DNA from 4 places in the Sphingobium sp. TomMM7A genome. Region 1 is predicted to be linked to each of the others. Evidence: riboswitches for the same ligand, from Rfam matches in the RefSeq annotation. Region 1 holds a riboswitch; each other region holds the start of a gene.

The links. A riboswitch is a leader RNA that binds a small molecule or an ion and turns the genes downstream of it on or off. The one in region 1 is predicted to bind cobalamin.
Region 2: it holds a riboswitch for cobalamin, as region 1 does, so the genes downstream of both, ACZ5ZH_RS14305 (cobalamin biosynthesis protein CobG) here and ACZ5ZH_RS16930 (TonB-dependent receptor) in region 1, are expected to answer to the same signal.
Region 3: it holds a riboswitch for cobalamin, as region 1 does, so the genes downstream of both, ACZ5ZH_RS14335 (HoxN/HupN/NixA family nickel/cobalt transporter) here and ACZ5ZH_RS16930 (TonB-dependent receptor) in region 1, are expected to answer to the same signal.
Region 4: it holds a riboswitch for cobalamin, as region 1 does, so the genes downstream of both, ACZ5ZH_RS00505 (TonB-dependent receptor plug domain-containing protein) here and ACZ5ZH_RS16930 (TonB-dependent receptor) in region 1, are expected to answer to the same signal.

Annotation. Positions count from the first base shown of each region.
Region 1 is NZ_AP027312.1:938,990-944,597, reverse strand. It holds gene ACZ5ZH_RS16930 (TonB-dependent receptor) at 1-1,736, opposite strand, end outside; cobalamin riboswitch at 1,956-2,202, opposite strand; gene ACZ5ZH_RS16925 (hypothetical protein) at 2,549-2,728, opposite strand; gene ACZ5ZH_RS16920 (LysR family transcriptional regulator) at 2,913-3,806, opposite strand; gene ACZ5ZH_RS16915 (malate synthase G) at 3,917-5,608, shown strand, end outside.
Region 2 is NZ_AP027312.1:322,458-328,065, reverse strand. It holds gene cobN (cobaltochelatase subunit CobN) at 1-325, shown strand, start outside; gene cobO (cob(I)yrinic acid a,c-diamide adenosyltransferase) at 322-927, shown strand; gene bluB (5,6-dimethylbenzimidazole synthase) at 927-1,565, shown strand; gene ACZ5ZH_RS14310 (alpha/beta fold hydrolase) at 1,676-2,530, opposite strand; cobalamin riboswitch at 2,662-2,886, shown strand; gene ACZ5ZH_RS14305 (cobalamin biosynthesis protein CobG) at 3,118-4,173, shown strand; gene ACZ5ZH_RS14300 (precorrin-8X methylmutase) at 4,173-4,799, shown strand; gene cobI (precorrin-2 C(20)-methyltransferase) at 4,796-5,518, shown strand; gene cobJ (precorrin-3B C(17)-methyltransferase) at 5,515-5,608, shown strand, end outside.
Region 3 is NZ_AP027312.1:329,743-334,718, reverse strand. It holds gene fdhD (formate dehydrogenase accessory sulfurtransferase FdhD) at 1-677, opposite strand, end outside; cobalamin riboswitch at 782-1,026, shown strand; gene ACZ5ZH_RS14335 (HoxN/HupN/NixA family nickel/cobalt transporter) at 1,200-2,249, shown strand; gene cobW (cobalamin biosynthesis protein CobW) at 2,246-3,286, shown strand; gene cobN (cobaltochelatase subunit CobN) at 3,286-4,976, shown strand, end outside.
Region 4 is NZ_AP027311.1:95,022-100,629, forward strand. It holds gene ACZ5ZH_RS00490 (molybdopterin-dependent oxidoreductase) at 1-2,304, shown strand, start outside; gene cobA (uroporphyrinogen-III C-methyltransferase) at 2,291-3,073, shown strand; gene mobA (molybdenum cofactor guanylyltransferase) at 3,158-3,694, opposite strand; cobalamin riboswitch at 3,756-3,980, shown strand; gene ACZ5ZH_RS00505 (TonB-dependent receptor plug domain-containing protein) at 4,152-5,608, shown strand, end outside.

The DNA.
Region 1 (5,608 bases):
GGCGAGGGGCCAAGGTGACGGACGCGGATGCTGGCTTCCCATGGGTCAAGCACGATGGCTGCGCCAGCGGACGCGGCGTTTTTGAAGGCGTTAGGGATATGGTCGCCATTGGTATAGCGGCTGTGGCTGGCGGTGTAATTGCCGTCGAAGGCGAGCCAGGGGAGCGGGCGCCAGAAGGCGACAAGCTCATAGCCGTGGCGGCGGCTGGCTCCGCTGGGTTCGACCGCGTTGGAGTCGCCGATGAAGCGCAACTCGCTCCCGACGTTCAGCCACCAATAGGTTGCGGTGAAGGTGAAGCCGGGTAGTTGCAGGCGGCCGCCCAATTCCTTGCCCGTGCCGCGCACGAGCATCGGGACAGGCGTGTCGACATTGACCGCGCCGCGCGCATCGTTGGAATGAAAGCCCCGGCCCCAATTGGCATAAAGTTCGACATGCGGCGTGATTGCCCAGGCCGCAGATGCCTTGGGAGAGACGAGCGTGTCCGATCCGCTGCCTTCGCCCAGCGCAGCGGCGACGGCGTCGCGGGCGCGGACGTCGTAATGATAATAGTCGCCGCGCAGGCCGCCAGTGACTCGCAAGCCCGGCAGCGGCGTGACGGTGGCTTCGCCATAGAGCGCGGCTGAACCCTGCTTTACGCGATAGCGGCCGAGCGAGGATAGGGAGGTGCGGTTCGACGTGCGATTGACGCCGACATTGCCGATCGCGTCATAGCGATTTTCCGTGCCGAGCTTCAGTTGCAGAGCGGAGGCGATGTCCCAGCGCTTTTCGCCGGTGAAGCCCAGTACCCAGCGTCGATCGAACTGCTCGATTTGCGCGCTGGTGCCGTCGGGATCGGTGTAGGTGGGGTTGGAGAACATCGTCCAGTCATAGAATTGCGCGTAGAGATTGGCGCGCCATGTCGGCTGGAGGGTAGCGATATTGCCGATGATGCGCGTCGTTTCGCCGCGCGCGGACGGATCGGGCGAACAGAAGACATCGGGGCAGAGCGGCGTGCCGATGATCCGTTCGGGTATCTGCTCGGTCGGGCGCCATGTCGCGCGATAGGCGTGGAGCGTGGCGTCGATCTTACCGGCCCCGGCGGGAAGCGTATATTTGGCGAAACCTGCATAGTGGCGCAGATGTTCGGCCTCCTGCCACGGGCCGTCATAAGCCTTGGCCTGGGCGACGAGGGTGAGATTGCCTGCGCCTGCCTTTACCGTGCCGCCCACCGCCAGTCTGCGCCAGCCGAAGGAGCCGCCCTCCGCCGCGCCCCATGGACGGTCATAGCCATCGATCGTGGTCATATAGGCCGCGCCCGCGAGTGCGAAGTCGCCGCCATCGGCGCGATAGGGGCCTTTGCGAAAATCCTCTCTCGCGATGATTTCGGGGATGAGGCCGTTCAAGTCGAGATAGCCTTGGCCATGGCCGTGGCTGCGGAAGTTCATCTGAACGCCGTCGATATAGGTGGTGAAGTCCGACCCATGGTCGAGATTGAAGCCGCGCAGGAAATACTGATTGGCCTTGCCGCTGCCCGAATGTTGGGCCGCGACCATGCCGGGCACCGCTTCGAGCAGTTCGGCGACGCGCAGCAGCGGGCGGACGAGAAGGTCCGCGCCGCCGACGCTGCCCTCGCTTGCCGCATGAGCGGTGCCGATCTTGTCCTCTCCCCGGCCGAAGACGACGATGGTGTTCGCATCCTCGCCCGCGTCATTCGCATCGGCAGCGAAGGCGGGGAATGGGAGGAGCGTGGCGGTCAGCGCGCAGGCAGCGCGGTGGAGTTGATTGGGTAGTTTCACTTGATGCACTCCGGGCGTCTGGCGACACTCGGCGAGAGACCTGCCGCCAGACGGCGACCGGCGCGCGCCGACGGCCGGACGCCCCCAAGGCGACCGCCAGCGTCACCGAAGCGGCCTCTCGCCGCTCGTTCGTCGCTCAGACGGAAACTACCGTGCCGCGGCCATCCCCTGGACCAAGGCAAGAGCGACCAGACGCTGGCAGGTCTCCTGGCTCGCGGGTCATCGCTTGATGCACGGCCTTCCCGGGCCTCGCAGGATTTAGCGTCCGGCTCAGTGACTTGCCCCATCCCGCCTAGGAGGTGGGGCGATGTGCATCGCGCTCGCCGCTTACAGTTGCAGGGACAGCCTTGGCTTGGGGAGGCGGATGCCTCCTTTACCATGTTCCCTTTTAAGCCTCTTTCGAGGCACCGGCGCGATCATTTTCCCAGGGGTTGCCTGGGTGACGGGGCGATAGCGGAGGTGTGGGGGTTGGGCAAGGGGGGTGGGTAGGGGGGTGGGGTGAGGTAACTTGCTCCCTCTCCCCTTCAGGGGAGAGGGTTGGGGAGAGGGGAGCGGCGGTCGTGCTTTGCGTTCCCCTCTCCCGCCTTCGCTACGCTCGGCACCCTCTCCCCTGAAGGGGAGAGGGAATGGGCGTGTCCCTCATTTTTCCGTTTGTCATCCCAGCGGAAGCTGGGATCCCCTTGCTAGGAGGCGCGTGGTCGCCTGAGATGCCAGCTTTCGCTGGCATGACGGTACGTGGTGGGACGCTGGCGTAGCCGCTTGGCGTTGATGGATTAGTTCAGCGTCGCGCCGCGCTCGCGCTGGAGGCGTAGGGCCATGGCTTGGTAGCGGACGGCGCGTTCATTGTGGAGGGCGATGGTGGCCTGGTCTGCGCCGCGAAGGCGGGCTTCCCTGGCCTGCCGCGCTTCCTGGGCGGCGCAGGCGGAAAAATGTGATGCGTTATTGGGGCGCATGGCCCTTATCCTCTCTCAATTTCTTATGGCTCGAACGATAACATCGGCCTGTTTCCCGCTGCCATTACGCAGGTTAACTCCGGAAAGCTTCTGTTTTTTGACAGCCTGCTTGCAAATGATTTCAGGAAGGGATTTCTGCGCTTTTCAAGCAGTTGAGCGGATGGCGCTAAGGGGCTTCATGCTATCAGCCGCCCCGGTTCCACGATGCATCGCGGAAGATTTCGCGCAGGAAGCCGATGAAGGCATCAACGGCGGCGGGACGGCCTGCGGCGCGGGGGTGGACGGCGTGAACGGCGAGGTCAGCGGGGCCTTCCCAGCTATCGAGGACGCGGACGAGGCTGCCTTCCGCGATCAGGTCGCCCACGTCCCAGAGCGAGCGCAAGGCGATCCCGACCCCGGTAAGGGCGAGTTCGCGCACGATTTCGCTGCTGTTGGTGCGGACATGGCTTTGGCCATCGATCAGCTTGCGCGCGCGGCCATTCATCAGCCGCCATGGCAATTGTCCATCGGCCGCGAGCAGGCGGTGGCGGGGGAGGTCGGCGATCTTGTCCGGAATGCCATGCGCGGCAAGATAGGCGGGGCTGGCGCAGAGGATGCGGCGGTTGGTGGCGAGATGATGTCCCTCCAGATGGAGAGGAATGTCGCTGGTGATACGGATCGCCACGTCGATGCGCTCGGCGAGCAGGTCTTCATAGGCGTCGGACAGGTTGAGTTCGAGATCGACGCGCGGATGGAGGTCCAGAAAGCGGCCAACATGGGGCGCCACATGCAGGCGGCCGAAGGAGGTGGGAGCCGAAATGCGCAGCGGCCCGGACGCGCTCCGATGCCGACTGGTGACGCGTTGCTCCGCCTGCTGGATGGCGTCGAGGATGGCGACAAGGTCGCGGTGCAGGCCGACGCCTTCCTCCGTCAGGGCAAGGCGGCGCGTGGTGCGATGGATGAGGCGGACGCCGAGGCGCGCTTCCAGCCGGGAGATGCGTTTCGACATCATGGCGGGCGAGATGTTCAATATGCGGCCTGCCGCCGAAAGGCTGCCTGCATCCACCGCGCGGGCGAAGAGAAGATAATCGGGATCCATCGATGATCTTTTCCTATGAGGAACAGATGTTTTGAGTTCTTGTTGTCTAGTGCGAGGATGGAGAGGGGTCTATAGGCTTTCGTCACAGTATTTTGGATGGAGAGTTGCCCATGGACGGCATGATCGAGAAATCGGGCCTGATGGTTGCCGCCGAGCTGGCGCGCTTTATCGATGGGGAAGTCCTGCCGGGGACGGGGATCGCGGCGGAGGCGTTTTGGAAGGGCGCGGCTGCGATTTTCGCGCGGTTTGCGCCGCTTAATGCGGCTCTGCTGGAAAAGCGCGATGCTATTCAGGCGCAGATCGACAGCTGGCATGGCGAGCAAGCGGGGCAGCCCTTTGATGCGGAGGCTTATCGGGCTTTCCTGACCCAGATCGGCTATCTGGTGCCGGAACCCGCGCCTTTTTCCATCGGGTCGGGTCGGGTGGATGCAGAGCTGGCGACCTTGGCGGGGCCGCAGTTGGTGGTGCCTATCCTCAATGCGCGGTTCCTGTTGAACGCGGCCAATGCGCGTTGGGGCAGCCTTTATGATGCGCTGTATGGGACCGATGCGATCCCCGGCGCGGCGGTGGGCAAGGGCTATGATCCGGCGCGCGGCGCACAGGTGATTGGGTGGGCCAAGGCGTTCCTGGATCGGGCGGTTCCTCTGGCGGAGGGAAGCTGGGCGGATTGGGCGGGTGGCACGCCGGTCTTGCGCGACCCCGCGCAACTGGCCGGGCGGGCAGGGGATAACATCCTGCTTCGTAACAATGGGCTGCATATTGAGCTGGTGATCGACGCAAGCCATCCGATCGGGCGGGATGACCCGGCGCATCTGGCGGACGTTGTGCTGGAATCGGCGCTGTCCACCATTTGCGATCTGGAGGATTCCGTTGCGGCGGTGGATGCTGCGGACAAGGTCGCGGCCTATGCCAACTGGCTCGGCCTGATGAAGGGCGATCTGGAGGACAGCTTCGAGAAGAATGGCGCGATGATGACGCGGCGGTTGAATGGGGACCGCAGCTATGTGGCGCCGGATGGAAGTGCGTTCACGCTGCCGGGACGGTCTTTGCTGTTCGTGCGCAATGTCGGGCATCTGATGACGACGCCTGCGGTGCGGTTAGCCAGCGGGGCGGAGGCTCCGGAAGGGATATTGGATGGGATCGTTACCAGCCTGATCGCCCTGCACGACATTCGGAGGAACGGGCGTTTCGTCAACAGCCGGGCGGGCAGCATCTATATCGTGAAGCCCAAGATGCACGGGCCGGAAGAGGTCGCCTTTACCAACGAACTGTTCGACGCGATCGAGGATTTGCTGGGGCTGGAGCGGCATCAGCTGAAGGTTGGCGTGATGGACGAGGAGCGGCGGACTTCGGCAAACCTCGCCGCCTGTATCCATGCGGTGCGGGACCGGATCGTGTTCATCAACACCGGCTTTCTGGATCGCACGGGGGACGAAATCCATACGTCGATGCGCGCGGGGCCGATGATCCGCAAGGGCGAGATGAAGAGCGCGGCGTGGATCAAGGCTTATGAAGATCGCAATGTGCAGATCGGGCTTGCCTGCGGGCTGTCGGGCAGGGCGCAGATCGGCAAGGGCATGTGGGCGGCTCCCGATCGGATGGCGGACATGCTCGAGCAGAAGGTCGGGCACCCGATGACGGGGGCGAATACGGCTTGGGTGCCTTCGCCGACTGCCGCGACTTTGCACGCGACGCACTATCATGCGGTCGATGTTTTTGCCCGGCAGGAGGAGCGGAAGGCTGAAGCGGTGGCGGGGCTGGACGCGCTGCTGACGATCCCATTGGCGGCGGGGGTGAACTGG
Region 2 (5,608 bases), 380 kb from region 1:
GGTGGTGCGGGCGCGCGTCACCAACCCCAAATGGATCACGGGCATGATGCGCCACGGCTATAAGGGCGCGTTCGAGATTGCCGCTTCGGTCGATTATCTGTTCGCCTTCGCCGCCACGACCCATGGCGTGAAGGACCATCATTTCGATGCCGTCCACGCCGCTTTCATCGAGGATAAAGCGGTGCGCGCCTTCATGGCCGACGCCAATCCCGCCGCGCTGCGCGAGACCGCCGCGCGCCTCCACGAAGCGCTGGACCGGGGGCTGTGGCGGCCACGGTCGAACAGCGCCGCCATGCTCCTCGCCCAACTGAAGGACCCATCATGATCGAACGCACGCCCGAACAACATGCCGAGAAGATGAAGAAGAAGCAGGCCGCCCATGACAAGATCATGGCGACCAAGACGCAGGAGAAGGGCCTGCTGATCGTCCATACCGGCAAGGGCAAGGGCAAGACGACCGCTGCGCTGGGCATGGTCGTGCGCGCCATCGGTCATGGCAAGAAGGTCGGCGTGGTCCAGTTCGTGAAGGGCGCGATGACCACCGGAGAAAAAGTGGTGTTCGATGCGTTTCCCGACAATGTCATATTCAAGCCGATGGGCGAAGGCTTTACCTGGAACACGCAGGACAAGACCCGCGACATCGCCCTCGCCCGTGAAGCCTGGGACGAGGTAAAGCGGATGATCGCCGATCCCGCCTATGATATGGTGCTGGCAGATGAGCTTAATATCGTCCTGCGCTACGACTATCTGCCCGTTGATGAGGTGCTTGAGGCCGTGGCGAGCAGGGACGAGATGAAGCATGTCATCATCACTGGCCGCAACGCGCCCGAGGCTCTGGTCGAGGCGGCGAACCTTGTGACGGAAATGACGCTAATCAAACACCCCTTCCGCAGCGGCGTGAAGGCGCAGGCAGGGATCGAATTTTGATGAGCGGACCCGCTATTACCCCGATCGACAGCGCGCAGTTCGAGGCGCTGGTGCGGGCGCGGCGGGACATTCGCCATTTCAGGACCGACCCGATCGACGAAGCGGATGTCGAATGGCTGTTGAGCATGGCGCATCGCGCGCCGTCCGTCGGCCTGTCTCAGCCTTGGCGTTTCGTGCGGATCGAGACGGCGGAGTTGCGCGAGGGGCTGGCGTGCCATGTCGACCGCCAAGTCAGGGAAGCGGGCAAGGAATATGACGGGGATCAGGACCGGCTCTATCGCAGCCTGAAACTTCATGGGCTGCGTGAGGCGCCGGTGCTGTTCGCCGTCTATTGCGACGATGGGACGGAGACCGGCCATCATCTGGGCGCGGTCACCATGCCTGAGGCGCGGCGCTATAGTTGCGTGATGGCGGTCCATACGCTGTGGCTGGCGGCGCAGACGCGGCGGATCGGCATGGGGTGGGTGTCGATCATGGAGCCCGAAGGCGTGGACGCGATGCTGGATATTCCGGAGGGCTGGGATTGTCTGGGGCTGCTGTGCCTTGGCCGACCGGTGAGCGAGGAGGATGTGCCGGAGCTGGAACGGCGGGGATGGGAAGAGCGCACGGATTGGCATTCGGTGGTGGTGCGGCGGTAACGAGTCCGGCCCTCCTCCGTTCGCCCTGAGCTTGTCGAAGGGCTCCACTTCTTCGAGATAAAGTGAAGGGCTTCGACAAGCTCAGCCCGAACGGGGAAAAGGTAACTCTCTCACCCCCGCAAGAAATCCAGCGCTAGTGTTTCAAACCGGTCCTTGTGTTCGATCATCGTCCAATGGCCGCAGCGCGGAAATACATGCAACTCCGCATTGGGGATGATGCGCATGGGCAACAGCGCGCCGTCGAGCGGGCTGACCTTGTCATCGCGGCCCCACATGATCAGCGTGGGCGCCTGAATCCTGCCCAGATAATCGATACGCTGAGATACGCCCGGCCCGCTCATCGACTGGGCGATGAAGCCTAGTGCCGCGCGCGTGTACATTTTGCGGCTGCTTTCCATCGTCACCGGCTCCAGCGCCGCCTTGTAACGCATGTCGATCAGTTCGTCGGTGATGATCGATTTGTCGTAGACCATGGATTCCAGCCAGGCGATGATGTTTTCCCGCGTCGGGTCCTCGATGAAATCGACGAGACGGGTCAGCCCTTCATTAGGGAAGGTGGAGGTAATGTTGAAACCGATCCCGCCAATCGTGATGTAGCGCAGCACGCGGTCAGGATGGGACGCCGCCAGATGCCCGCCCACGATCCCGCCATAGCTGTTGCCGACCACATGGGCGCGGTCGATGCCAAGGCCGTCCATCAGGGCGACAACAGCGTCGCGCGCCACGCCCACCGGATCGCCATCAACGGGATCGCTTTTCCCATAACCGGGCGCGTCCAGGATGATGGTGCGGAAATGCTGGGAGAAGAAGGGCAGGTTACCCTGAAAATTCGCCCAGCCAGTAACACCGGGGCCTGAGCCGTGAAGCAACAGCAGCGCGGGACCTGATCCGGCTTCATGATAATGGAGCCGCCCCTTGTCCGTTTCCAGGAAGCGGCTGGTCGCTTCGAAGTTGAAATCGCTCATTTTTTCCTCTCCATTCTACAATCGTTGATGAAGGCGTAGCGGTGACATTGGGTTGACGCAAGGAAGCGGCCCTTGGCCACTTCCCTTTCGCCTGCATCCCCCCTATGAAGCGCGTCGAGCCGGGTTCGTCCCGGTTCATCGATCGCGCCGGTGCCCCGCAAGGGGCTTAAATGGGAACGCGGTGCGGGAGGATTTCCTCCCTAATCCGTGGCTGTCCCTGCAACTGTGAGCGGCGAGCGAGGCATGGACCGGCCGACCCTGAGAATGGGGCGGCCAGCCACTGGAGCGATCCGGGAAGGCCCCATGCCAAGCTGTGACCCGCAAGCCAGGAGACCTGCCGGAGCAAAGGTCGCTCTTGCCATGATCCAGGGGATGGTCACGGCTCGGTTCTCCGTTTGAGCGACGAATTTCGTGCGGCTACGGCCGTGCAGGCGTGCGGCCTGTCCGCCTGCCTGTGCGTGCCGTCCGCGTGTCGTGGCGCTGGTGCGGGGAGTGCAGGAGCAATGCTGGAGCAGGCGCAACGTGCCGACGCTGTTTCACGCCCGGCCCATGGCGTGCGCGGCTGGTGCCCGACGGCATGGCGGCCGATGATGGCCGGCGACGGGCTGCTGGTCCGGGTGCGCCCGCCGCTAGGCCGGATGACCCGCGCGCAGGTTGTGGGGTTGTGCGAGGCATCTCTCGCGCTGGGCAATGGCCATATTGACATCACCAATCGCGCCGCCTTGCAAATCAGGGGCGTGCCGCAAGCGAGCCATGGCACGCTGATGGAGAGGCTCGTCGCGATTGAGTTGGCGGATGCCGATGCGGATCGGGACAGGCAGATTCCTGTCCTGATCAGCCCCGACTGGCTGCCGGGCGATGACAGTTCGGTCATAGCCGCCGCCTTGATCGAGCGCATGGCCGAGCTGCCCGATCTGCCCGCAAAGGTCGGCTTTGCGATCGATGCGGGGCCTGCGCCGGTGCTGAGCGATGTTCCGGCTGATTTCCGGATCGAAAGAGGGACGAGCGGCGGGCTTATCCTGCGCTCCGACGGGCGCGCGCATGGCGTGGGCGTGAGTGCAGAGGACGCAGCCGAGGGGTTGATCCGTCATGCCCATTGGTACGTAGCCAGCGGTGGCGCGCAGGCGGGGCGCATGGCGCGGCATTCGGCCCCGCTGCCTGATGTAGCGACTGAGGCCCCTGCCCCCGCCCGGCCTCGCGCTGCTGCCCTGGCCGCTGCGCCCGGCCCTTTCCATGCAGCGCCCTTTGGCAGGATCGAGGCGCCTGCGCTGCTTGCCGTGATGGCGGACTGCGTGGAGGCGGTGCGGCTCACCCCTTGGCGGGGACTGGTGCTGGAAGGCAGCGACGCGCCTGCCGATGACCCAACCGATCCGCGCCTTTCGACCGATTGCTGCCCCGGTGCGCCAGCCTGCCCGCAGGCGAGCGTCACGACGCGTGATCTGGCCGCTCGGCTGGCGCCGCATGTTCGCGGGCTGCATGTGTCCGGTTGCGCCAAGGGGTGCGCACAGCCTTCGCAGGCGGCGCTGGTCCTCACCGGGCGGGAGGGCCGTTTCGACCTTGCCCACAATGCGTGCGCGGGTGCGCCGCCGCTGCAAACGGGCCTGTCGCCCGATCAGATACTCGCCCTTTTCGGAGCCAATTGATGCCGCATCTCTATGAAACCGACGGCGCGGAAATCTATCGCCAATCCTTCCGCATGATCCGGGCGGAGGCGGTGCTCGACCGCTTTGCGGCAGAGGAAGAGCGGGTTGCCGTCCGCATGATCCATGCCGCTGGAATGGTCGGCCTTGCGCCGCATGTCCGCTTTTCGCCCGGATTTGCCAAAGCCGCGACCACCGCGCTGGAAGCAGGCGCCCCGATCCTGTGTGACGCTCGAATGGTGTCAGAAGGGATCACGCGTGCGCGCCTGCCCGCTGGCAATGCGATCATCTGCACCTTGAATAACAGCCAAGTTGATCTTGCCCGGACTATGGCAAACACGCGATCGGCGGCGGCATTGGAGCTGTGGCGGCCCCATCTCGCGGGAGCAGTGGTCGCAATCGGCAACGCCCCGACCGCGCTGTTCCACCTGCTCAACATGCTGGAAGACCCGGCATGCCCACGCCCGGCGGCGATCATCGGCTGCCCGGTCGGCTTCGTCGGCGCGGCGGAATCGAAGGAGGCACTGTGGCAGGCGCAGCCGGTGCCTTGCTGCATCGTCGAAGGGCGGCTGGGCGGCAGCGCGATCACCGTCGCGGCCGTCAACGCGCTGGCGAGTGCAGCCGAATGAGCGGCACGATCCATGGCGTGGGCCTTGGCCCCGGCGCGCAGGACCTGATGAGCGTGCGCGCCGACCGACTGATCCGCGACGCACGCCACATCGCCTATTTCCGCAAGCCCGGCCGCGCGGGTCATGCGCGCAAGATCGTCGATGGGCTGCTGCGTCCCGATGCCGTCGAATATGCGATGGAATATCCGGTAACGACCGAAATTCCTGTCACCAATCCTCGATACAACCAGCGCCTCTCCGCCTTTTATGCCGAGTGCACCGCACATCTGCATGGACTGGCATTGGCGGGCGAGGATGTGGTCGTACTGTGCGAAGGCGACCCCTTTTTCTACGGCAGCTTCATGCATCTGCACAGCCGCCTGTCGCCACTCGCGCCCGTGCGGATCGTGCCGGGCATCACCGGCATGTCGGGCGCCTGGACAGCGAGCGGCACGCCGATCAGCTGGGGCGACGATGTGCTGACGGTGCTGATGGCGACCCTGCCCGAAGAGGAACTGGCCCGGCGCATCCATGACAGCAATGCGCTGGTCGTCATGAAGATCGGCCGCAATCTGGCCAAGCTGCGCCGCGCAGTAGAGGCGGCGAGCAAGCAAGACTGCGCCTGGCTGGTCGAATATGCGACGATGGCAGATCAGAAGATCACTCCGCTGGCCGAGGCAGAGGCGATCACCAGCTATTTTTCCATCCTGCTGATCCATGGTCAGGGACGGCGGCCATGAGCGGATGGGTGGCGGTGGCGGGACTGGGACCGGGCGCTGAAGCGCTCGTGACGCCCGAAGTGACGCAGGCACTGGCCGAGGCGACCGATT
Region 3 (4,976 bases), 390 kb from region 1:
GAGATGGTGACGAGCAGCGGGCAATTGGCGAGCGCCGCCTTTTCCACCAGCTCAAAGGAACAGCGGGAAGACAGCAGCGCGAAGCCGCCATCCCAGGACATTTGCCGCCGCCGCATGGCCCCGATCAGCTTGTCGAAGGCATTGTGGCGGCCCACATCCTCATAGGCGAGGCGGATCGCACCATCCGCCCCGGCCAGCGCAGCAACATGGACCGCGCCGGTTTGCCGGTTGAGCGGCTGATGCGCGGCAAGATCGTGCAGCGCGCCGAAGATCGCTTCCCGGCTCGCTTTCGATCGGGCGGTCACGACAGGCAAGGGCCGCATCGCCTGCTCCAGATTTTCAACGCCGCACAGACCACAGGAAGAATCGGAGACGCGATGACGGACCCGGCCCAGCAGCCCCTCGACGCGGTCTTCCGGCAGCGTAGCCCGTGCGACCAAGCCCTGCTCCGTAGCATGGACATCGACGTCGAGCGGCGCGTCGGATGGGATGACCAGCCGCTCGGCCAGCGCGAACCCCTGCACCAGTTCCGCAACATTGGTCGGCGTCGCCATCAACACGGCATAGCCAACGCCGTTGAACTCGATCGCGACGGGCACTTCCTCCGCCAACTCGCGCGTCACGGGCGACGCCTCGCCGTCGGGCGTGATGCGGGTAAAGGAAAAAGGCGAAGTCATAAGGCCGGTCTAGGCGGGCAATGTGCGCCCGGCAATATGGTGTGGGAGGCAAATGGACGCGGTCATGCAACTGCCGCTTCCCTTTGGCGGCCAAGCCATCTATGCACGGCCTCGATCGCGCCGGTGCCCGAAAGGGCTTTAAAGGGAATGCGGTGCGGGCTGCTCACAAGGCGCCCAAATCCGCGGCTGTCCCTGCAACTGTAAGCGGTGAGTGAGATGCATAGCGACCTTCCGTCCCGATCGGAGGGTCAGCCACTGGGCCGGACGCTAAATCATGCGAGGCCTGGGAAGGCCATGTGTCGAGCGATGACCCGCAAGCCAGGAGACCTGTCGGCGTCTGGTCGCTCTTGCTTTGGCCCAGGGGATGGCCGGGGCACGGTATTCCGTCTGAGCGACGCGTGCGGCGGGACCGCACCGGCTTCATGTGCCGGACGCTTCATCGCGTCCGTCCGGCGTGTGATGTCGGCCGCTTAGCGGAGGTCCCGTCCAGTCTCGCTGACGCTGACGGGAGCCATGTCTCCAATGGTTATGCAATTTCCGGCGCTTCGTCGCCGTGCCACGTTCATGTTCAGCGCGCTGATCGCCGCCAACATCGCGTTATGGCTGTGCGCCTTGCTGATCTTTGCGGGCGACACGATGATGCTGGGCACGGCCCTGCTCGCCTGGAGCCTGGGGCTGCGCCATGCGGTCGATGCAGACCATATCGCTGCGATCGACAATGTGACCCGCAAGCTGATGCAGGAAGGTCAGCGGCCGCTGACCGTCGGCCTCTGGTTCGCGATCGGCCATAGCGGAATCGTGCTGATCGCCGCCGTCGGAATCGCTTTCGCCGCCAGCGCGCTGAGCAGCGTAGAGGCGGCGGGCGATATCGGCGGGACGATCGCGACGATCATATCCGCCACTTTCCTCTTTGCCATTGCCGCGATGAACCTGATCATCCTGAGATCGGTCCTGAAGACGTTTAACCATGTTCGCAGCGGCGGCACCTATGTCGATGAAGACATGGACATATTGCTGGGCAACCGCGGCATGCTGGCGCGTCTGTTCCGGCCATTGTTCCGCTTGGTCACGCGCAGTTGGCACATGGCGCCGCTGGGCTTTCTGTTCGGCCTGGGCTTCGACACAGCGACCGAAGTCGCCATCCTCGGCCTGTCCGCGGGGCAAGCGGCGAGCGGCCTTTCGATCGCCACCGTGCTCATCTTCCCCCTGCTGTTCGCGGCGGGCATGGCGCTGATCGACACGGCAGACGGTGCATTGATGATGGGCGCCTATCAATGGGCGTTCGTGAAGCCGATCCGCAAGCTCTACTACAACATTACCATCACATCGGTGTCCGCGCTGGTCGCAATCGTCATCGGCGGGATCGAGGCGGCGGCGCTGCTGGGCGACAAGCTGGGCCTGACGGGCGGCGTCTGGTCGGTGGCCGCCAATCTGGGCGAGCATTTCAACAGCCTGGGCTTCTTCATCATCGGCCTGTTCGCCGCCTGCTGGCTGGTGAGCTGGATCATCTACCGCTGGAAGCGCTTCGACGAGATCGAGGTGCTCCTCTCCAATCAAGGACAGACTTTATGAGCAAGGTTCCCGCCACCGTCATCACGGGATTTCTGGGCGCCGGTAAGACGACGCTGATCCGCCACCTGATCGAAAATGCGGGTGGGCGGCGGCTTGCCCTCATCATCAACGAATTTGGCGATGTCGGCGTCGATGGATCGCTGGTGAAGGGGTGCGGCGATGAGGCTTGCCCGGATGAGGATATTATCGAGCTGGCCAATGGCTGCATCTGCTGCACCGTGGCGGACGATTTCCTGCCGACGATGCAGCGGCTGCTCGACCGGGATGTGCCGCCCGATCATATCATTATCGAGACTTCGGGCCTTGCCCTGCCAAAGCCGCTGGTGAAGGCGTTTCAGTGGCCCGATATCCGGACACGGGCGACGGTGGACGGGGTGATTGCACTCATCGATGCCGATGCACTGGCGGCGGGCCGCTTCGCCCATGACGAGGAAGCGCTGGCTGCCGCTCGTGCGGCTGATCCGACGCTGGACCATGACAGCCCGATCGAGGAGCTTTTCGAGGATCAGCTGGCCTGTGCCGACCTTGTGCTGCTGAACAAGACAGACCTGGTCGCGCCGGAAAGGCTTGCGGAACTGGAGCGGGATCTGGCGGCGGAAATCCGGCCGGGCGTGCGTATCGTCCGCACCGCGCGGGGGGAGATCGACCCGGCGGTCCTGCTCGGCCTTGATGCCGGGGTCGAGGACCAGATTGACGCCCGCCCCTCCCACCATGACGAGGAGGAGGATCATGATCATGAGGATTTCGACAGCTTCGTCATGGAGTTGGGGGAATTGGGCAATCCTGCGCCGCTGCTGGATGCTCTGAAGCAGGTCATAGCCGATCACGACATATTGCGGGTGAAGGGCTTCGTCGCCATTGCGGGCCGTCCGGCAAGGCTGGTCATTCAGGCGGTCGGGCCACGCATCCAGCATCATTATGACCGGCACTGGCAGGTGCATGAGGAGCGCCGATCGCGACTGGTGGTGATCGGGCAGGCGGGGCTGGACCGGGCGGCGATCGAACGGGCATTCATCCAGCAGATGGCGGTCGCCTGATGCATTTGCTGACCGCCACGCCCGGCACCGTCTCCAACGGGGACGAAGCGATCGACCTTGGCCAATCGCCGGGCGACATCGTGCTGCTGACCGTGGCGGACAGCGACCTTGCCTGCTTTGCGAGCGCCGCCGCCATTCTGGGGGAAGGCGGGCCGTCGATCAGGCTGGCCAATCTCCTTCAGCTCAAGCATCCCTATTCGGTCGATCTCTATGTCGAGAATGTGATTTCCCACGCGAAATTCGTCTGCGTGGTACTGTTGGGGGGTAAGAGCTATTGGCCCTATGGCATTGAAGAAATCGCCAATGTCGCGCGCGACAGGGGCATTGCTTTCGCCGCCATCGCGGACGGGCGGGAGGATGATCCCGAACTGCGGATGGCGTCCACCCTGCCCCCGGAAATATGCGACCGGCTGCGCGATTATCTGCGGCAGGGCGGCGTTGCCAATGCCACGGCTTTTTTAAGGACCGCCGCGCGGATTGCAGGGTTGGACGCGGGCGCGCCTGACGCGCCGGTTCCGGTCGCCGACGCGGGCCTGTATCTTCCCGGTGTCGAACGCCCAACGCTGGAACAGGTGAAGGCCGGTTGGACATCCGGCCAGCCGACAGCGCTGTTCCTTTTCTACCGCGCCTTGTTGATCGCCGGAACGCTGGAGGCGGTGGACGCGATGATCGCGGGATTGCGGGCTGCGGGGCTTAATGTCCTGCCGGTCCATGTACGGGCGTTGCGGGAACCCTTTGCGCGCGACTTTCTGGAAGGAGTGATCGGGGTAGCTCGACCGGACGTCATTCTGAACGCCACCGCCTTTGCCGCATCGGCGCCCGGCGAACCGCGCACGCCATCCATATTGGAGCAGGCCGATTGCCCGATTCTTCAGACCTTGTTCGCCAGCGCCGAACAGGCGGCGTGGCAGGATAGCGCGCGGGGGCTGGGTCCGCGCGACTTGGCGATGCATATTGCCTTGCCCGAAGTGGATGGGCGCATCTTCACCCGCGCGGTCGCTTTCAAGGCCGCCGCCCGCTTCGATACGCGGACGGAATGCAGCATCGTGGTGCCGCAGCTTCTGGCTGATCGTGTGCACTTTGTTTCCCAACTGGCTGCAAACTGGGCCAGATTAGGCCGGACGCCGGTTAAGGGTCGGCATGTGGCGCTGGTCCTTGCCAATTATCCGAACCGGGATGGACGGATCGGCAATGGCGTGGGCCTCGACACGCCGGAAAGCGCGGCGGCGATCCTGCGCGCGCTGGCGGAGGCTGGCTATCGGACGGGCGACGCGCCGACCGATGGTGCGGCGTTGATGGGGCATATGACCGGAGGGGACGCCCCCTGCTCGCTCGCGCTGGCCGACTATCGTGCGGCATTTGATGACTTTCCCGAAAGCGTTCGTACAGCCGTTATCGAGCGATGGGGCGAGCCGGAGGATGATCCCTTCTGTCAGGGTGAGGCCTTCTCCCTTCGGGTGCATCGCTTCGGTCAGGTCGCCGTCGCGGTGCAGCCTTCGCGCGGCTATGATGTCGATCCGAAGAGCAGCTATCATGATCCGGCGCTGCCGCCGCCGCATGCCTATCTCGCCTTCCATATCTGGCTGGCGCGCGCATTCGCCGCGCATGCGGTGGTGCATGTGGGCAAGCATGGCAATCTGGAGTGGCTGCCGGGCAAGGCGATCGCGCTGTCGGAGAGCTGCTTTCCCGA
Region 4 (5,608 bases), on a different replicon from region 1:
CTGACCGAAGATTATTATGTCGCCAACAAGCTGATGAAGGGCTTCATCGGCACATCCAACATCGACACCAATAGCCGCCTCTGCATGTCGAGCGCGGTCGCCGGGCACAATCGCGCCTTTGGTGAGGACATCGTGCCTGCCACCTATGGCGATCTCGACGAAGCGGACCTCATCGTGCTGGTCGGCTCCAACACCGCCTGGTGCCACCCGATCGTCTATCAGCGCATTCAGGCCGCCCGCGCGGCGCGCGGCACCAAGCTGGTCGTCATCGACCCGCGCCGCACCGAAACCTGCGAAGGCGCGGACCTGCATCTTCCCGTGAAGCCCGGCACCGACGTTGCCCTGATGAACGGCCTGCTGGCTTGGTGTGACGCCGAGGGCATCACCGATCCTGCCTTCATGGCCGAGCATGTGAACGCCCCCGAAGGCTTCTGGGAGCATATCCGCGTCGGCCACGACCTCTGGACCACCGCCAAGACCTGCGACATCGCGCCCGCGCTGCTGGAGCAGTTCTACAAGCTGTTCGCCTCCACGCCGCGCACCGTCACCCTGTTCAGCCAGGGAATCAATCAGTCGATCCGCGGCACCGATCAGGTCAACGCGATCATCAACGTCCACCTCGCCACCCGCCGCATCGGCAAGCCGGGCGCAGCGCCCTTCTCGATCACCGGCCAGCCCAATGCGATGGGCGGCCGTGAAGTCGGCGGCCTTGCCTCGACCCTCGCCGCCCACATGGACTTCGCGCCGGAAAATGTTGAGCGGGTGGGACGTTTCTGGGCCGCCCCGAACATGGCGACCAAGCCGGGCCTGAAAGCCGTCGACCTGTTCCGCGCCATCAACGAAGGCCGGGTCAAGGCGCTTTGGGTGATGGCCACCAACCCCGCCGTCTCCCTCCCCGACGCGAACCGCGTCCGTGAAGCGTTGGAATCTGTCCCTTTCCTCGTCGTGTCGGACATCATCGCCGACACCGACACCAGCGTCCATGCCGACGTCCGCCTGCCCGCCGCCGGATGGGGCGAGAAGGACGGCACCGTCACCAATAGCGACCGCACAATCAGCCGCCAGCGCCCCTTCCTGGCGCTCCCCGGCGACGCCAAACCCGACTGGTGGATCGTCAAGGAAGTTGCCCGCCGCATGGGCTTTCGAAACGCCTTCGCCTATGACCGGCCCGCCGACATCTGGCGCGAACATGCCCGCCTGACCGCCTATCAGAATGACGGCCAGCGCCTGCTCAACCTCCGTGCCCAGGCCACCATCGGCAACGACGCCTATGAAGCGATGGAGCCCTTCCGCTGGGGTGGCGACAAGCCCTTTGCCGATGGCCGCTTCTCCACCCCCGATGGCAAGGCGCGGCTGGTCCTCACCAAGCAGATGGACCTTCAGGAGCCGCTCAAGCAGTGGCCCATGACGCTCAACACCGGCCGTTACCGCGACCAGTGGCACACGATGACGCGCACCGGTCTCTCAGCCAAGCTCGCCCGCCATCGCGAGGAGCCGCTGGTCGAAATCCACCCGCAGGACGCGCAGGAACTGGGCATTTGCGACGGCGACCTCGCCCGCGTCCAGACCGCACAGGGCAACAGCATCTTCCGCGTGGCTTTCAGCGAAGGCCAGCGTGTGGGTGAAATCTTCACGCCGATCCACTGGACCGACCAAATCTCCACCGGCGGCCGTACCGGCCTGCTGCCCCGGCCATTGGTCGATCCTCATTCGGGCCAGCCCGGCTTCAAATCGACGCCCGCCAGCATCGAAAAGGTCGCGACGGAGTGGAAGGGCTTCCTCATCCTGCGCGGCGAGCAGCCTGCCAAAATCCCCTGCCTCTGGGCCACGAAGGTCACCGTTCCGGATGGCGCGCTCTACGAAGTCGCAGGCAATGGCGACCCCGTGCGTCTTGAAGCCTGCCTGCCCAAAGGCGACCGCGTCGAAGCGGTCGACATGACGCGCGGCACCCGCCGCATCGCCATCATCCGCGAAGGCAAGCTGGCAGCCGTCCTCTTCGTCACCCGCACCGGCCTGCTCCCCTCGCGCGACTGGCTCATCGGCCAGCTTGAGGCGGAAGAGGTGGGCGCATCCGTCCTCGCCGCGCGCGGTCCCGGCAACCAGCCTGACAAAGGGCCGACCATCTGCGTCTGCTTCGACATCGGCCTCAACCAGATCGTCGCCGCCATCCGCGACCAGAGCCTGGTCGACGTTCCCGCCATCGGCAAGGCGATCGGCGCGGGCACCAATTGCGGGTCCTGCCGTCCCGCGCTCGCCAACATCCTCGCCCAAATTCCGCAGGAGGCCCTTCATGCAGCCGAATGAATTGATCGCTCCCGGTGAAGTCTGGCTGGTCGGCGCAGGCCCCGGCGACCCGGACCTCCTCACCCGCAAGGCCGAAAAGCTGATCGCCGCCGCGGAGATCGTCTTCTACGACGCCCTCGTCGGCCCCGGCGTACTTGACCTCATCCCGCAGGGCGTCGAGCGGATCAGCGTCGGCAAGCGTTCCGGCCGCCATTCAAAGGCGCAGGAAAGCATCAACGACCTGCTCCTCGCCGCCGCCAAAGCAGGCAAGCGCGTCGTGCGCCTCAAGGGGGGCGATCCCTCGGTATTCGGCCGCTCATCCGAAGAGATGGAGCATCTCGCCGCCGACGGCATCCGCTTCCATATCTGCCCCGGCATCACCACGGCAAGCGCTGCTGCCGCAAGCGGCAGCGCCTCGCTCACCCTGCGCGGCAAGGCGCGCGGCCTGACGCTGGTGACCGCGCATCTCAAAGCCAGTGAACCGCTCAAGCTCGACTGGGAGGCGCTCGCCCGTCCCGGCGGCACGCTTGGCATCTATATGGGCCGCGCCGCCGCCGGAGAGATCAGCCGCCAGCTGATCGCCGCAGGCCGCGATCCCGAAACGCCGGTGATGGTGGCGGTCAACGTCTCGCTCCCCACCGAACGCCTGATCCGCGGCAAGCTGTCCGCGCTTGCCTTCCTGGTCGCCACGATCAGCGACGAAGACCCGACCCTGCTGCTGATCGGCGAAGCGGTGGCGGGCACGTCCATGCCTGTAGGGGTTGCAGCCAGCGTCGCTCTTCAGCTTTGAAGACCGGCTCTGCGCAACTTTTGCCCTGAGCTTGCCGAACGCCCCCGAACTTAGTTGGAAGGAAGGGAGGGGGCTTCGGCAAGCTCAGCTTGGCTCGCGCCAGCGCGCCAGATCCTCCGGCCGATTGATATTCGGCAGCAGCAGTTCCGGCCGCTCCACCACCCGCGCGCCCACCCGCTCGATCCACCCGAAGATCGAGCGGTTATTCTCCTCACCCAGATGAGCATCCATTTCATCCGCAAGCCCGGCAGGCCAGAACCCCGCCAGTTGCTGCCCCTTCAGCACCGCCCCACTGTCACCCACAAGCGCCTCCACCAGAGCCGCCGGATAAACGGGCATGTCGCACCCCGTCGTCAGCACCGCATCGTAACCTTGACTGCGCGCATAATGCAGCGCCGCGTTCAGCCCGCCCAGCGGCCCCATGTCCGCCGCTGGCCGATCCGCTAGCCCCGTCAGCCCCTCGACGCTCCGCCCGCAGACCACCACTGCCTCCACATGCGGCGCGATCGCCGCCACAGCATGGTCGATCAGCGTGCGCCCGTCCGGCATCAGCGCGAGAGCCTTGTCGCTTCCGAACCGGGTGGATCGTCCCCCAGCCAGCACCGCACCCAGCAATCGCATTATCCACTCCTTGGCAGAACCCTCAACTTCCCCTATGGCGCGCGGCGTGAGCGGGCAACTGTTCACGAAAGATCGCGCCGGAAAGGGAATGCGGTGCGGACGGGATCACCGTCCAACTCCGCGGCTGTCCCTGCAACTGTAAGCGGCGAGCGCGATGCACAGGGAAACCCGCATGCCTTCAAAGGGGAAGGCGAGGGGGACCGGCCACTGGACCAAAAGTCCGGGAAGGCGTGCATCACCGCGACGACCCGCGAGCCAGGAAACCTACCGGCGCATGGTCGCTCTTGCCTTGGGTCCAGGGATAGGTCCGGGCACGGTGTTTTCCGTCTGAGCGACGAAGCGGCGCAGGGCCGCATCGGTGCGCGTGACGGGGCTGGCGTCTCTTCTTCCCGCGCACCGGCCGCTCATGCGGCAGGCCCTGGGCTCATGTCGCATGGCGCTCAGGGAAGACAGAAATATGATCAGGACCGGAATTTCACTGCTGGCGCTGCTGGCCGCCACCCCCGCTCTCGCCGAAGATTCGGGCGAGATCATCGTCACCGCGCTCGGCATTGAGCAACCCACCGATGAAGTCGGGCAGGCGGTGACCGTGATCGATGAAAAGACGATCGAAACGCGCCAGAATGTCAGCGTCGTCGATTTGCTGATCACCACGCCGGGCGTCCGCTTCAACCGCGCTGACGCCGTGGGCGGCGTCACCGGCATTTCGATCCGAGGCGCGGAAACGACGCAGACGCTGGTGCTGCTCGACGGCGTCAAGATCAATGACCCAAGCGTCATCGGTGATGCCTATGACTTCGGCAACCTGCTGACCGGCAACATCCGCCGCATCGAAGTGCTGCGCGGCTCCAACTCCGTCGTCTATGGCAGCCAGGCGATCGGCGGCGTCGTCAACATCATGTCGGAGGAACCCGGCGAACGCTTTGGCGGCAGCGCCTCGGTGGATTATGGTTATGCCGATACGCTGAACGCAAAGGCCGACATTTCGGGCAGCACAGGCATCGCCTCTGGCAGCGCGGGCGTCGCGTATTTCCGTACCGATGGCATTTCCGCAGCCAAAGGCGGCACGGAGAAGGACGGCTATGAGAACATCGCCACCAACGCAAAGCTGAAGCTCGCCTTCACCGACAATCTCAGCCTCGACCTGCGCGGCTATTATATCCATGCGGACCTCGACACCGACATCTTCTTCGGCGCGCCAGCCGACACGACCGACAGCAGCAAGCTTGACCAATATATCGGCTATGCAGGGCTGAACCTTGCCTCTTTCGACGGCAAATTGACGCAGCGGGCGGCGGTCACCTGGTTCCGTGCAGAGCGCAGCTATGAGTCGCCCTTTGGGCCTTCCGGCTTTACCGGAAAGACGTTGCGGTTCGAATATCAGGCCGTCTTCCAACCCATCGACAGGGCCAAGCTGCTGCTGGGATATGAACATGAACGGCCGGAATATGACTCGTTCTTCTTCGATTCCTTCGCAGGCCAGAATGTCTACAGCAATGCCGGCGCGAATATCGACAGCGTCCATGCCCTGGCCGTGGTCAAGCCCTTCGCCGGTCTGGCCCTGACCGGCGGCGTGCGTCATGACGATCACAGCCAGTTCGGCGGAGCGACCACCTTCGGCGCCAACGCCAACTATTCGCCCAACCATGGCCTCACCAATATTCGCGCAAGCTATGGTGAGGGGTTCCGCGCGCCATCGCTCTATCAGCTTTACGATCCCACCTATGGCAATGCCGCCCTCGATCCGGAGCGGTCGAAAAGCTATGATGTCGGCATCGACCAGCAGCTTGGCGGCGATCAGGCCACGATCTCGGTCACCGCGTTTCGCCGCACCATCGACGGCCAGATCGATTTCGACTTCGGCACGTCGCAATATTTCAATCTCGGCCGCACGCGCGCAAAGGGCGTGGAGGC